3 regions of the Bradyrhizobium sp. CIAT3101 genome follow, and region 3 is predicted to be linked to each of the others. Evidence: riboswitches for the same ligand, from Rfam matches in the RefSeq annotation. Region 3 holds a riboswitch; each other region holds the start of a gene.

Region 1 (4,347 bases), 160 kb from region 3:
CGGCTGCGGCAGTCGCCTCATCGAGCAGCGAGGCGTTGGCGACATCGAGCCCGGTGAGGTCGCAGATCATGGTCTGGAAGTTGAACAGCGCCTCCAGCCGGCCCTGGCTGATCTCGGGCTGGTAGGGCGTATATGCCGTGTACCAGGCGGGGTTTTCGAGGATGTTGCGCTGGATCACCGCGGGCAGGATCGTGCCCGAATAGCCCTGGCCGATCAGCGAGGTGAAAACCTGGTTCTGCCGCGCGAGCTCGGCCATATGCGCGATCGCCTCGGTCTCGCTCAGCGGCTTGCCGAGATCGAGCGGCGCGGCCTGCCGGATCGAGGCGGGCAGCGTCTCTGCCATCAGTGCGTCGACGCTCTTGGCGTTGACGGTCTCGAGCATTGCGGTGACATCGCGCGCCGAGGGGCCGATGTGGCGGCGTGCGAAGGGAGTGGTCTCGCCATTGGATTTGCGGTGCGCGGTCATCATGGGTCCTCGCTTAGATTTCGCTGTCGCCGTCATGCCCCGCGAAGGCGGGGCATCCAGTACACGCAAGCGTCACAGCTTGAACCGAGAAGCTGCGGCGTACTGGATCGCCCGCCTGCGCGGGCGATGACACCGAATATGAGGTCAGAGTTCGCTTCATCTCACGCCGTATGCGCCTTGTAGGCGGCTTCATCCATGAGGCCGCCGAGCTCGCTCTTGTCGGCAATCTTGATCTTGAAGAACCAGGCTTTGCTTTGTGCATCCGAGTTCACCAGCGCTGGCTCGGCGGCGAGTTCGGCGTTGGTCTCGAGCACCTCGCCGGAGATCGGCGCGTAAACGTCGGAGGCGGCCTTGACCGATTCCACGACGGCGGCGGCTTCCGCCTTCTTCAGGGTGCGGCCGACCTTGGGCAATTCGACGAACACGACGTCGCCGAGCTGCGACTGCGCGTAATCCGTGATGCCGACGGTTGCGACATCGCCGTCGATCGCGAGCCATTCGTGGTCGGTGGTGTACAGCGTCGTGGTCATTTTCTGAAGTCCTCAGCGTTTGTAGGTGTTTTTCACGAACGGCATGGCGGCGACGGTGAGCGGCAGACGTTGCCCGCGCACCTCGGCGAAGAGTTTTGTATCGAGCGCGCTTGAGGCAGTGGGCACGTAGCCCATCGCCACCGGCGCATTCAGGCTCGGGCCGAAGCCGCCTGAGGTGACCTTGCCGATCGGCTCGCCGCCCTCGCTATCGGCAAACAACAGCGCGCCTTCGCGCACCGGCGCGCGGCCCTCCGTGCGCAGGCCGACGCGGCGGCGGGCTGCGCCGTGATCGAAATGCGCGAGGATCTTGTCGGCACCAGGAAAACCGCCGGCGCGGGCGCCGCCGGTGCGGCGGCTCTTCTGCACCGACCATTCAAGTGCGGCCTCGACCGGCGTCGTCTCGGTATCGATGTCGTGGCCATAGAGACAGAGCCCGGCTTCCAGCCGCAGGCTGTCGCGGGCACCAAGGCCGATCGGCATCACATCGGAGTTGTCCAGCAATGTCTTGGCGAGGCGCTCGGCATTGCTAGCTGCCACCGAGATCTCAAAACCGTCCTCGCCGGTGTAGCCCGAGCGCGAGACGAAACAGGGGAGGCCGGCAACCTCGTGCGGGCCGGCATCCATGAACTTCATGGCGGGCGCTGCTGCACATAATTTCGCCAGCGCTGACTCGGCCTTCGGGCCCTGCAACGCGATCAGCGCGCGATCGGCAAGCGAATCGATGATGCAGGCGTCGGAGAGATTCGCGCGCAGATGCGCCTCGTCCTCGGCCTTGCAGGCGGCGTTGACGACCAGGAACAGGTGATCGCCGAAATTGGCGACCATCAGATCGTCCAGAAGCCCGCCATCGGCATTGGTGAACTGGGCGTAGCGCTGCCGTCCCGGCGCAATCGCCACAATATCCTGCGGCACCAGCCGCTCCAGCGCGCGGGCGGCGTCCTCGACCCTGCCGGATTTCGGCCGAAGGGCGATCTGGCCCATGTGGGAGACGTCGAACAGGCCGGCGGAGGAGCGGGTCTGAAGGTGCTCCTTCAGGACGCCTGCGGGGTACTGCACGGGCATGTCGTAGCCCGCGAACGGCACCATCTTGCCGCCAAGCGTCACATGAAGGTCGTGGAGGGGGGTACGTTTCAGGGAGTCTTTGTCGTCACGCACGGACATCGCAGGGGTCCTCGGCGGTTCCCCGGGGACGATTCCCCGGAAGCAACCAGTCGAAGCCCCATCTGTCGCTGTGCCTGAGAGTATTATCCCGTCGGCGGACGCAGTCCGGGCTTCAAGCCCGTCGGCGCCTCTTTCCAGATGTCGTCAAAGCCACGCGGTCCTTTTGCCTGAGAGTTTCCGGGGCGGTTGCTCCTTCGGCGCCGGCAATGAAGCCGGTCTCTCCCGACGTGGCCGTACGATACAGATGGGTACAGACCACAGCCCGGCCAAGCCTGTCAACGCGCACCTGGCGGCTTTCCAACGGGATTGCGCGACTGCGGCAACCCTCTGATCTTTCTGCACAGTTTCTGGACAGCGAAGCTGGCCTTGTCTAAAAGCGCTTTGGCCCGCAGATATCAGCCCAAATCACCGGTTTGGATGGCAGGAAAGCGGGTCCAAGCACACCCGATTGGATGAACATGAGCGGCGTCAACGAGATCAGGTCGACCTTTCTGAACTTCTTTGCCGAGAACGGCCACGAGATCGTGTCGTCCTCGCCATTGGTGCCGCGCAACGATCCGACGTTGATGTTCACCAATGCCGGCATGGTGCAGTTCAAGAACGTCTTCACCGGCGTCGAGAAGCGGCCCTATCAGCGCGCCACCACGTCGCAGAAATGCGTGCGCGCCGGCGGCAAGCACAACGACCTCGACAATGTCGGCTACACCGCGCGCCATCTCACCTTCTTCGAAATGCTCGGCAACTTCTCGTTCGGCGACTATTTCAAGGAGCGCGCGATCGAGCTGGCCTGGAAGCTGATCACGAAAGAATACGGGCTCAAGAAGGACAAGCTGCTCGTCACCGTCTATCACACCGACGACGAGGCGGCCGGACTCTGGAAGAAGATCGCCGGCTTCTCCGACGACCGCATCATCCGCATCCCGACCTCGGATAATTTCTGGGCGATGGGCGACACCGGCCCATGCGGCCCGTGCTCGGAAATCTTCATCGACCGCGGCGACCATATCTGGGGCGGCCCTCCCGGCTCGCCGGAAGAGGACGGCGATCGCTTCCTCGAATTCTGGAATCTCGTGTTCATGCAATACGAGCAGGTGACGAAGGAGCAGCGCGTTGATCTGCCGCGTCCCTCGATCGACACCGGCATGGGCCTCGAGCGCATGGCCAGCGTCATGCAGGGCGTCGACAGCGTGTTCGAGACCGATCTGTTCCGTCATCTGATTGACGCGACGTCGTCGGCGCTGGGCAGCGGACCGAACGAGCAGACCGTCGCCTCGTTCCGCGTCATCGCCGACCATCTGCGCTCCTCGGCCTTCCTGGTCGCGGACGGCGTGTTGCCGTCGAACGAAGGCCGCGGCTACGTGCTGCGCCGGATCATGCGCCGCGCGATGCGCCATGCGCAGCTGTTAGGGGCCAAGGAGCCGCTGATGCATCGCCTGGTCTGGGCGCTGGTCCGCGAGATGGGCCAGGCCTATCCCGATCTGATGCGCGCAGAAAACCTGATCGAGGAGACGCTGCGGCTGGAAGAGACCCGCTTCCGCAAGACTCTGTCGCGCGGCTTGGCCATCCTGGATGAGAAGAGCGCGGGCCTGAAGAAGGGCGACATGTTCGACGGCGACGTCGCCTTCACGCTGTACGACACCTATGGTTTTCCGCTCGACCTGACGCAGGACGCGCTGAAGTCGCGCGGCATCGGCGTCGACCAGGCCTCGTTCACCGACGCGATGGAGCGGCAGAAAGCCAAGGCGCGCGAATCCTGGAAGGGCTCTGGCGAAGCGGCATCCGAAGCGATCTGGTTCCCGCTGCGCGAGAAGCTCGGGGCCACCGAATTTCTGGGCTACGAGACCGAGAGCGCCGAAGGCGTGGTGTCTGCGCTGGTGAAGGACGGCGCTGAGGTTGCCAGCCTCAAGGCCGGCGACACCGGTGCGCTGCTGCTGAACCAGACGCCGTTCTATGCGGAGTCCGGCGGCCAGGTCGGCGACACCGGCGTGCTGACGGGCGAGGGCGGCATCAAATTCCGCGTCACCGACACGCAGAAGAAGCTCGGCGATTTCTTCGTTCACGTCGGCACGCTGGAGAGCGGCGAGCTGAAGGTCGGCGCCGCGCTGCAGCTCGAGGTCGATCATTCCAGGCGCTCGTCGATCCGCGCGCATCACTCGGCGACGCATCTCATCCATGAGGCGCTGCGCCAGG
Region 2 (4,347 bases), 4.3 Mb from region 3:
AAGAATGAGAAGAAATCGCGGCCGGGTCGTCTGCTGCGGGGTCGTACTAGGCTCACCAATGAAATATCGCAAATTGTGTTCGGACGTCGCCAGAAGCGCGTCAATGGCATGCTGTTTCATCAAACGCCGCGCGCGCTCGACGCGACCCTCGTATTCGATCCAGGGAAAGGGATCATACTGAATGGTCCTAATCGAATCCATCCCCATACCGTTCATCGCTCTTCTCCAGAGAAACACGTCAATCGCAGGACAACCGACAATTTATATGCCGGCTCGACAGCAGATGGCCGCCCTCGCGCGCTCATTCGACAATATCCTTCGGAACAGCCGCGCGCAGTTTTTTATGCGAAAGCATCGGAATACCGAGCTCCTCTGCGAGCAGGCGAACAAGACCTTTGTAAGGAGCTTTCAGCTTGTCGTGGTGAACGATGCTTTGAATTCCGCCTACAATGGATCGCACGCAAGCTCGCAGGTCGATCAAACGGCTTTCCTGGTCATAGCCGTCCGACACGAGCCAGTGGTTTGGTAGGACGTGACTAGCCGCGATCGCGGGTCGATCGCGCGACTGCAATACCGCGTTCGTGAAGCTCGGCTCGAAGTGAACACCTCCGATGCAGAGCACGGAATGTACCGGTTCCTCAATACGATCGAAAATTCGCAGTAGGGATCGCGCCAGCACTCGAGCTGCAAGAGGATGTGCCCAATCTTCGGGCGAGCTTCCGATCTCGACATCGACAGCCGAAGGTGGCAGGTCAGCGAGACGGGTACCAGCATCACCAGCCTTGACGCCCGACCAATGAGTCGCCTCGAGATAAGTGCGATAGGGGTCAAGACCGGAAGCGACCCGCTCGGCTTCGATCGCCAGAAGAAGTCCCCGCGTAATCCGAGGGTCGACCGCGCTGAAGGTCCCCGTGCCCAGATCGCCGGTCGTTTGAACCGAGAAGATTGCGTTTGGCGCATTGGCGCCCTCGTGCCAGTTCACGATGCCAATAACGTTGGCATCACCGAACCGATCATTGAACATTGGCGCGTAGCGCGCATAGTCGTTACTTACGACCTCGTTCGTGGCCACGATCGAAATTCTGGCATCATGCAAGCCAGCAACTTCGCGGACGGAGTGCCCATCGACTTCAAAACTCGTTGGAACTAGAGCGCAATCCGCCTTGAGAGCATCCAGAACGTGCCCCGCGACCGGGTCCTTTTCTCCATCGACGCAGAAGACAAAGACGGCATGTCTCATCGAGGTCCTCCGCCGAGTTCTAAGCAGATCGAGAGCGTGGGACGTCTATCTTCAACTTGGCGCCGTCGTCTTTTCGATTTTGTCGGAAAACACCCTGCTCTTCGCCCGGAACTGCGAGCTTGCAGGGCGAGAGCGAGCGCGCGGGAGGCGATTAACTCAAGCCCGAATAGCGTCACAGCAGCGCCACCCGCAAACTGGGCCCTGTTGCGGCCGGCATGTTTGGCGGAGCATGGACTGGAAATCGCGCGAAACGAAAAACGCGGCAGCGGATCGCCGGACCAGCAACGAACTTAACCTGGTTGCGCGACGAACAAGGTCGAATCCTGCCGCCATATGCCACAGACGTCGACGAAAGTGGTGTGAAGAGCCCCTCATCGAGCATAGCGATCGCCTCAGGCGTGCAGGCCTCCATTTTGGCTCGACTTTGAAAGAGATGCATGAAAGGCACTAGCTTTGTAGGGTCCTACACCACCGCATATTTATTAGAGCGTCGCCACGCAAACATTGTGCGTTCTTTTCAGGATCCCGCAGTATTTCTGCGCTAGCCGCGGATAGCTCGATGGAAACCACTGGGACATCCAGCGAATGCAATCCTCAAAAAGCGAGATCAGCATAGTACCTGGCAATAAGCCACCTGCTAATCTTGGTGGGGAGCTTGGGCAAACATCGAGTTGCCGCTTACGCCGCCGATTTTTGGATCCGACGATTCATCGCGGCTTGACAGGGAGTGAGTGCGTCTGAGACTGTCATCGTGTCTGATGATGGTGTGCGGGAGAGCGCGATAAGCCTGCAAAGGCGTATCACCGCCGACGGAGCAACTCCCCAAGGAAACTCTCAGGCCCAGGACCGCACACCGAGGACGATCTGGAGAGAGGTGCCGGTCAGCACCCACCGAAGGGGACCGTAATCCACGCGGATTGCGGAGAAAGCTCTCAGGTGCACGGACAGATTTGGGGACGGAGACATGGCGAAGCCATTTCACCGTTCGTTCAACCCTGTCTTGGAGCGCACGATGAGCACGATCGTCATTATTGGATCCGGTATTACCGGAGTTACAACTGCCTATGCCCTGGCCCGCCGCGGCTATTCGGTGACAGTCTTTGATCGCCAGCGCTATCCGGCGATGGACACTTCGTTTGCGAACGGCGGCCAATTATCGGCAAGCAATGCCGAGGTCTGGAATAACGTCGCAACGATCGTAAAAGGCTTGAGGTGGATGCTGCGCAAAGACGCACCACTGTTGCTGAACCCAAGGCCCAGTTTTCACAAATATACTTGGCTGGCAGAGTTCGTAAGCCAGATTCGAAACTACCGCCACAACACGATCGAAACGACGAAGCTAGCGATAGCTGCTCGCAAGCATCTTTTTGAGCTAGCCGATCGGGAGAGCATCGATTTCGACTTGGAGCGGCGAGGAATTTTGCACGTTTATTCGAGCAAGTCCGACTTCGATGCGGCCTCTCGCGTGAATCAGTTGCTGCTCAAAGGCGGATTGGATCGCCGTCCCGTGACGCCCTCTGAAATGCTTGCAATAGAGCCAGCTCTGCGCGATCAGTATTATGGTGGCTTCTTTACCCCGTCTGACTCAACCGGCGACATTCACAAGTTCACGCGCGGCCTCGCTGCGGCTTGCGAGCGAGGGGGCGTACGCTTCGTCTTTGATGCAGATATCTGCGGCATTCGGTCCGATCGAGACGGTGTGGTCGTACACTGGAAACGAGGTTCGTTGAAGGAAGAACTCAATGCCGAACGCGCAGTGGTTTGCGCGGGAGTCGGCAGCCGCCGCATTGCTTCAATGCTGGGGGACAACATAAACATTTATCCCGTCAAGGGCTATTCCATCACGGTAGAGCTGGGAGACGAAACGAGCCAAAAGGCTGCGCCTCGTGTCAGCCTCCTGGACGAGGCTACCAAGATCGTGACCAGCCGGTTAGGAGAGGATCGCTTCCGGGTCGCCGGGACCGCCGAATTTAATGGCGAAAACCGCGATATCCGCTGGGACCGAATTAAGCCCCTGATACGGTGGGTGGAGCGATCGTTCCCGGATGTATCCACCGCGCAGGTGGTGCCATGGGCGGGCTTGCGTCCTATGACACCTAGCATGATGCCGCGGGTTGGCCGAGGCAAACGCTCGAATATCTTCTACAACACCGGCCATGGCCATCTCGGTTGGACATTATCCGCTGTCACAGCTGAAATGATCGCTGATGTCATTGCCGCAGATCGCAGCAATACTCGGCTGAGCGAATCCGTGCCCTGATCCTGTTGAGTGGGTCCTGGTCCATGCTCCCGCCGATATCGGGGCGGGAGCATGTCGATTGACAGCGCCGAAGCGGATTTTGCAGTCGCTCTCGAAGGATGATGCGACCTTCAGTACCGGGCGACGTGCTTCCCGCAATTCATTGCTTAGGTAAGCCCCTGTGGACCACTTGGTACGTTGCTTCCGAAAGCCTTGTATGACGCAGTTGTTGCGACCGTTCCCGAATTGACGCCGACCAGATGGGGCCGCATGAACGACGTCATTTCTTAGCAAGGCGTACGCAGCACACACCGTGAAGTGCCGTGGCATTTAGGGGCAGGACGCAGCTTTGCGCGGAGCGAATCGAGCGCGCCAAAGCCGTTCCGCCCCGCCCACCCGAGCGTAAAACCAACCCGATCCAACGACACGTCGTCCCGAAACACCGAGATGCATCGCCAAGCTCAAGTCTCGTCGACTCCCCAACTGCTGCGGAGCGACGCCTGCTGTGCGCCCAGCTGACGCTTATCTTAGAGAAGTCTGCATTACGGGACGAAGGGCGTTTCGAAGGGCATTTTACAAGCCATGCAGCATATTTCTTGTAATTGCCGTTAGATCGACGATACTGATGTCATAAAGAGCGTTTTCGACGACATTTGTCTGATTTTAGATGTTTTTCTGCGGAAGTTGGCGATCTTTTGCAGGATCTCCTCTTAAGCCTGGAGCTTGTTATGAGGTACGACCGAATCGACGCTCACATCCTGGAGATCGTGCAAAAGAATAACCGTCTCACATCCGAGACGATTGGCGAACTGGCCGGGCTTTCCGCTACCGCCTGTCAACGCAGGCTAAAGAGGCTTCGGTCGGACGG
Region 3 (4,347 bases):
CTTCAGGCCGTCGCGCAGCGTGAAGGTGTAGGTGAGCTTGTCGTCGGAGATCTTCCAATCCGCCATCTGCGGCTGGATCTTGAAGTTCGCATCCGTCGTGATCAGCGTGTCGTAGACCATGTAGCCATGGTCACGCGTGATGTAGGCGGTGGTGAAGATCGGATCGATGATGCGCAGATCCGAATGCATCACCGCGGTGATGGTCTTGCCGGCCGCAAATACCGGCGATGCCATCGCCGTCGAGAGCGCGACGACCGACAGCGCGAGTGTGGAGGCGAACGCGCGTCGCCCCCGGCGCATCAAGCTCAACATAGAAAGTTTCTCCTGACGTGAAACTGTTCAAAGGCGGGTTATTGGTTGAGCATTCGGTTCGTTCCCTAGGCGAACTAACCTCATGCAATGCCTTTATCTTTCGAGACTTGCAGACAGTCTTGAGCGCGTCAATCCGGTTTCGGTGCAAGCCCTTGCGGCGCATGCACGGGCTCCACAAAGATCGGTTTGGCTCTACAACTCTCCCCGCTTGTCCTGCCCGCGCTGATGCAATGCGCATTCCATCTTTCGAAGCTTGAGAGACATTAAGATGAATCCAGCCAATCTTCCCTTCGATTCCGAGGCGATGCTCGAGGGCCTGCGCACCTGGGTGGAATGCGAAAGCCCGACCTGGGATGCGGGCGCGGTCAACCGCATGCTCGATATCGCAGCGCGGGATATGGCGATCATGGGTGCGACCATCGAGCGCATCGCCGGCCGTCAGGGCTTCGGCGGCGTCGTTCGCGCGCGCTTCCCGCATCCCAGGCAAGGCGAACCCGGCATCCTGATCGCCGGGCACATGGATACCGTCCACCCGGTCGGCACCATCGAGAAGCTGAAATGGCGGCGCGAGGGCAACAAGTGCTACGGCCCCGGCATCTACGACATGAAGGGCGGCAACTATCTCTCGCTGGAAGCGATCCGGCAGCTGGCGCGCGCGGCCTTCACCACGCCGCTTCCGATCACCATCCTGTTCACGCCGGACGAGGAAGTCGGCACGCCCTCGACGCGCGACATCATCGAAGCGGAAGCCGCGCGCAACAAATATGTGCTGGTGCCCGAGCCTGGCCGCGCCGACAACGGCGTCACCACCGGACGTTACGCGATCGCGCGCTTCAATCTGGAAGCGACGGGGCGGCCGAGCCACGCCGGCGCGACCTTGTCGGCGGGACGCTCGGCGATCCGCGAGATGGCACGGCAGATTCTCGCGATCGACGCGATGACGACGGAGGACTGCACCTTCTCGGTCGGCGTCGTGCATGGTGGCCAATGGGTCAATTGCGTTGCCACGACTGCCACCGGCGAAGCGCTGTCTATGGCCAAGCGCCAGGCCGATCTCGACCGCGGCGTCGAACGGATGCTTGCGCTCTCGGGTACGGCGAATGATGTCTCCTTCAAGGTGACACGTGGCGTGACGCGGCCGGTGTGGGAGCCTGATGCCGGTACCATGGCGCTGTATGAAAAGGCGCGCGGCATCGCCAAATCTCTTGGCGCGGAATTACCGCATGCGAGCTCCGGCGGCGGCTCCGACGGCAACTTCACGGGCGCGATGGGCATCCCGACGCTCGACGGCCTCGGCGTGCGTGGCGGCAATGGCCACACGCTCGAAGAGTTCATCGAGGTCGATAGCCTGGTTGAACGCGGCCGCCTGATGGCGGGACTGCTGGCGACGCTCGACTAAAGTGAATCAACTTCGCACTGCACAATGCATTGGCAGTCGCGGATGAAATTTAGCCTTGTCTAAAAATGAGGCGCATCGTACTGCTCGATGGTCCACGCGACGATGCGGGAGAGATCGCAATGAAGGCATCCAGCTTTCATTGCGGCGCCGACGGAGCAACCGCCCCGGAAACTCTCAGGCAAAAGGACTGTATCGTCAGGACGATCTGGAGAGAGACGGCACGATCGACGTCGTGACGTCCACCGAAGGGGATAGTCTGCGCAGGTCTCGTGAGGTTCTGCCTCGTCGAGGTCCGTGCCGGATCAAGCTCTCAGGTAACCGTGACAGATGGGGCGCCGCCAACGGCTTTCGGGCCGGCGGTTAGCCTATCCTAACTCACGGGAGCCCCTGCTCAACATGACACATATCGCCATCATCGGCGCCGGCATCACCGGCGTGACGACCGCCTATGCCCTGCTCGAACGCGGCTACAAGGTCACGGTGCTCGACAAGCATCGCTACGCCGCGATGGAGACCTCGTTTGCGAACGGCGGACAGCTCTCCGCCAGCAATGCCGAGGTGTGGAACAGCACCGCGACGATCCTCAAAGGCCTGCGCTGGATGTTCCGGCGCGATGCGCCGCTCTTGATGAACCCGCGGCCGAACTGGCACAAATATTCGTGGATGAGCGAGTTCGTCGCCAATATCGGCAACTACCGCGCCAATACGATTTTGACGACGCGGCTCGCGATCGAAGCCCGCAAGCACCTGTTCGAGATCGCGACGCGCGAAGGCATCGACTTCGATCTCGAACGCCGCGGCATCCTCCACATCTATCACGACAAGAAGGGTTTTGAATCCGGCCTGCGCGTCAATGCGCTGCTGCAGGAAGGCGGACTCGATCGCCACCCGGTGACGCCGGAAGAAATCCGCACGATCGAGCCGACGCTGCGCAAGGATTATTACGGCGGCTTCTACACGCCGTCGGATGCCACCGGCGACATCCACAAGTTCACGCGCGGGCTGGCAGAGGCCTGCAAGCGGCGCGGCGCAACCTTCATCCATGAGGCCAATATCGATTCCATCGCGCAAGCTCGCGGCGGCTTCGTCATCGGCTGGGCCGATCTCAGCGCAAGCGACGCGGTCGCCTCCGCGCGCGGCATGCTGAAGGTCGATGGCGTCGTGGTCTGCGCCGGCGTTGCCAGCCGTCATTTCGCGGCGATGCTCGACGAGCGCGTCAATGTCTATCCGGTGAAGGGTTATTCGATCACCATCCAGCTCGACACTGCCGAGAGCCGCAATGCGACGCCGACCGTCAGCCTGCTCGACGAGGCCGCCAAGATCGTCACCAGCCGGCTCGGCGCCGATCGTTTTCGTGTGGCCGGCACGGCCGAGTTCAACGACTTCAACCGCGACATCCGCGCCGATCGCGTGCAGCCGCTGGTCGACTGGGTGCGCAGCAACTTTCCGGCGGTCGAGACGTCTCGCATCATTCCGTGGGCCGGGCTCAGGCCGATGATGCCGAACATGATGCCGGTGGTGCGCGCGGGCCGGATGCCCGGCGTGTTCTTTAACACCGGCCACGGCCATCTCGGCTGGACCTTGTCGGCCGCGACCGCGCAGATGATCGCCGGAACCATCGACGGCTGGCGCGGGCTCAACGCACCGCCAACCGTCCCCTCATTTCGGGGCGAACTTGGGGTTGAGCGCGAGATGCGTCGTGCATCCTGAGTGGTCGCAAATCGATGCGGGGCGGCCCCTTGCGACCGCCCTGCCCTTGGCACACAATTTGCCCCACGAGGACGGCTCTCCGGCCGGGTCTTCCAGCCCGAGAGACAGGCGCGCATGATAGACACGACCGAATCCACGGGCGCCTCTCGGCCCCCCACAATCTGCAGCCGGAGATAGGTGCATGCTAGGTTATCTCATTCGCCGCGTTCTGGCTGCGGTGCCCGTGATGGGCGTCGTGGCGCTGTTCGTGTTCCTGCTGCTGCGGCTGACGCCCGGCGACCCCGCCGCGATCCTCGCCGGCGACAATGCGACACCTGAACGGCTGGAGCGCATCCGCACCTCGCTCGGCCTCAATGAACCCCTGATCGTGCAGTTCGTCACCTGGGTCGGCAAGCTGCTGCACGGCGACCTCGGAACCTCCCTGATTTCCAACCTGCCGGTCATGAAGATGATCGGCCAGCGCGTCGAGCCGTCGATCTCGATCGCGCTGTCGACCATCATCCTCGCCGTCATCGTTGCGGTGCCGCTCGGCGTCATCGCGGCCTGGAAGCACGGCACCTGGATCGACCGTTTCGTGATGGGCCTGTCCGTGCTCGGCTTCTCGGTGCCGGTGTTCGTGGTCGGCTATGTCCTGATCGAGGTCTTTGCGATCGATTTGCGCTGGGTGCCGGTGCAGGGCTTCAAGAGCATCTCTGCCGGCTTCGGCGCGTTCTTCGAGCGCATCATCCTGCCGACCTGCGCGCTCTCCTTCATCTACATCGCGCTGATCGCGCGCATGACGCGCGCCGCGATGCTCGATGTGCTCGGCGAGGATTACGTGCGAACGGCGCGCGCCAAGGGCATCAACGAGGTCGCGGTGATGATGCGGCACGCGCTGCGGAACGCCGCCGTGCCCGTGATCACCGTGATCGGCACCGGCTTCGCGC

Evidence for each region. Region 3 has a riboswitch for glycine ahead of QA645_RS16355 (D-amino acid dehydrogenase). Riboswitches for the same ligand answer to the same signal wherever they lie in the genome.
Region 1: another riboswitch for glycine. It lies ahead of gcvT (glycine cleavage system aminomethyltransferase GcvT); the one in region 3 lies ahead of QA645_RS16355 (D-amino acid dehydrogenase).
Region 2: another riboswitch for glycine. It lies ahead of QA645_RS39845 (D-amino acid dehydrogenase); the one in region 3 lies ahead of QA645_RS16355 (D-amino acid dehydrogenase).

What each region holds. Positions count from the first base shown of each region.
Region 1 covers NZ_CP121634.1:3,331,032-3,335,378, forward strand. The annotation lists gene gcvP (aminomethyl-transferring glycine dehydrogenase) at 1-466, opposite strand, end outside; gene gcvH (glycine cleavage system protein GcvH) at 628-996, opposite strand; gene gcvT (glycine cleavage system aminomethyltransferase GcvT) at 1,009-2,157, opposite strand; glycine riboswitch at 2,304-2,392, opposite strand; gene alaS (alanine--tRNA ligase) at 2,616-4,347, shown strand, end outside.
Region 2 covers NZ_CP121634.1:8,554,718-8,559,064, forward strand. The annotation lists gene QA645_RS39835 (Xaa-Pro peptidase family protein) at 1-216, opposite strand, end outside; gene QA645_RS39840 (D-aminoacyl-tRNA deacylase) at 302-1,240, opposite strand; glycine riboswitch at 2,000-2,099, shown strand; glycine riboswitch at 2,103-2,190, shown strand; gene QA645_RS39845 (D-amino acid dehydrogenase) at 2,253-3,500, shown strand; gene QA645_RS39850 (Lrp/AsnC family transcriptional regulator) at 4,208-4,347, shown strand, end outside.
Region 3 covers NZ_CP121634.1:3,495,495-3,499,841, reverse strand. The annotation lists gene QA645_RS16365 (ABC transporter substrate-binding protein) at 1-312, opposite strand, end outside; gene QA645_RS16360 (M20/M25/M40 family metallo-hydrolase) at 581-1,711, shown strand; glycine riboswitch at 1,807-1,911, shown strand; glycine riboswitch at 1,915-2,040, shown strand; gene QA645_RS16355 (D-amino acid dehydrogenase) at 2,108-3,421, shown strand; gene QA645_RS16350 (ABC transporter permease) at 3,603-4,347, shown strand, end outside.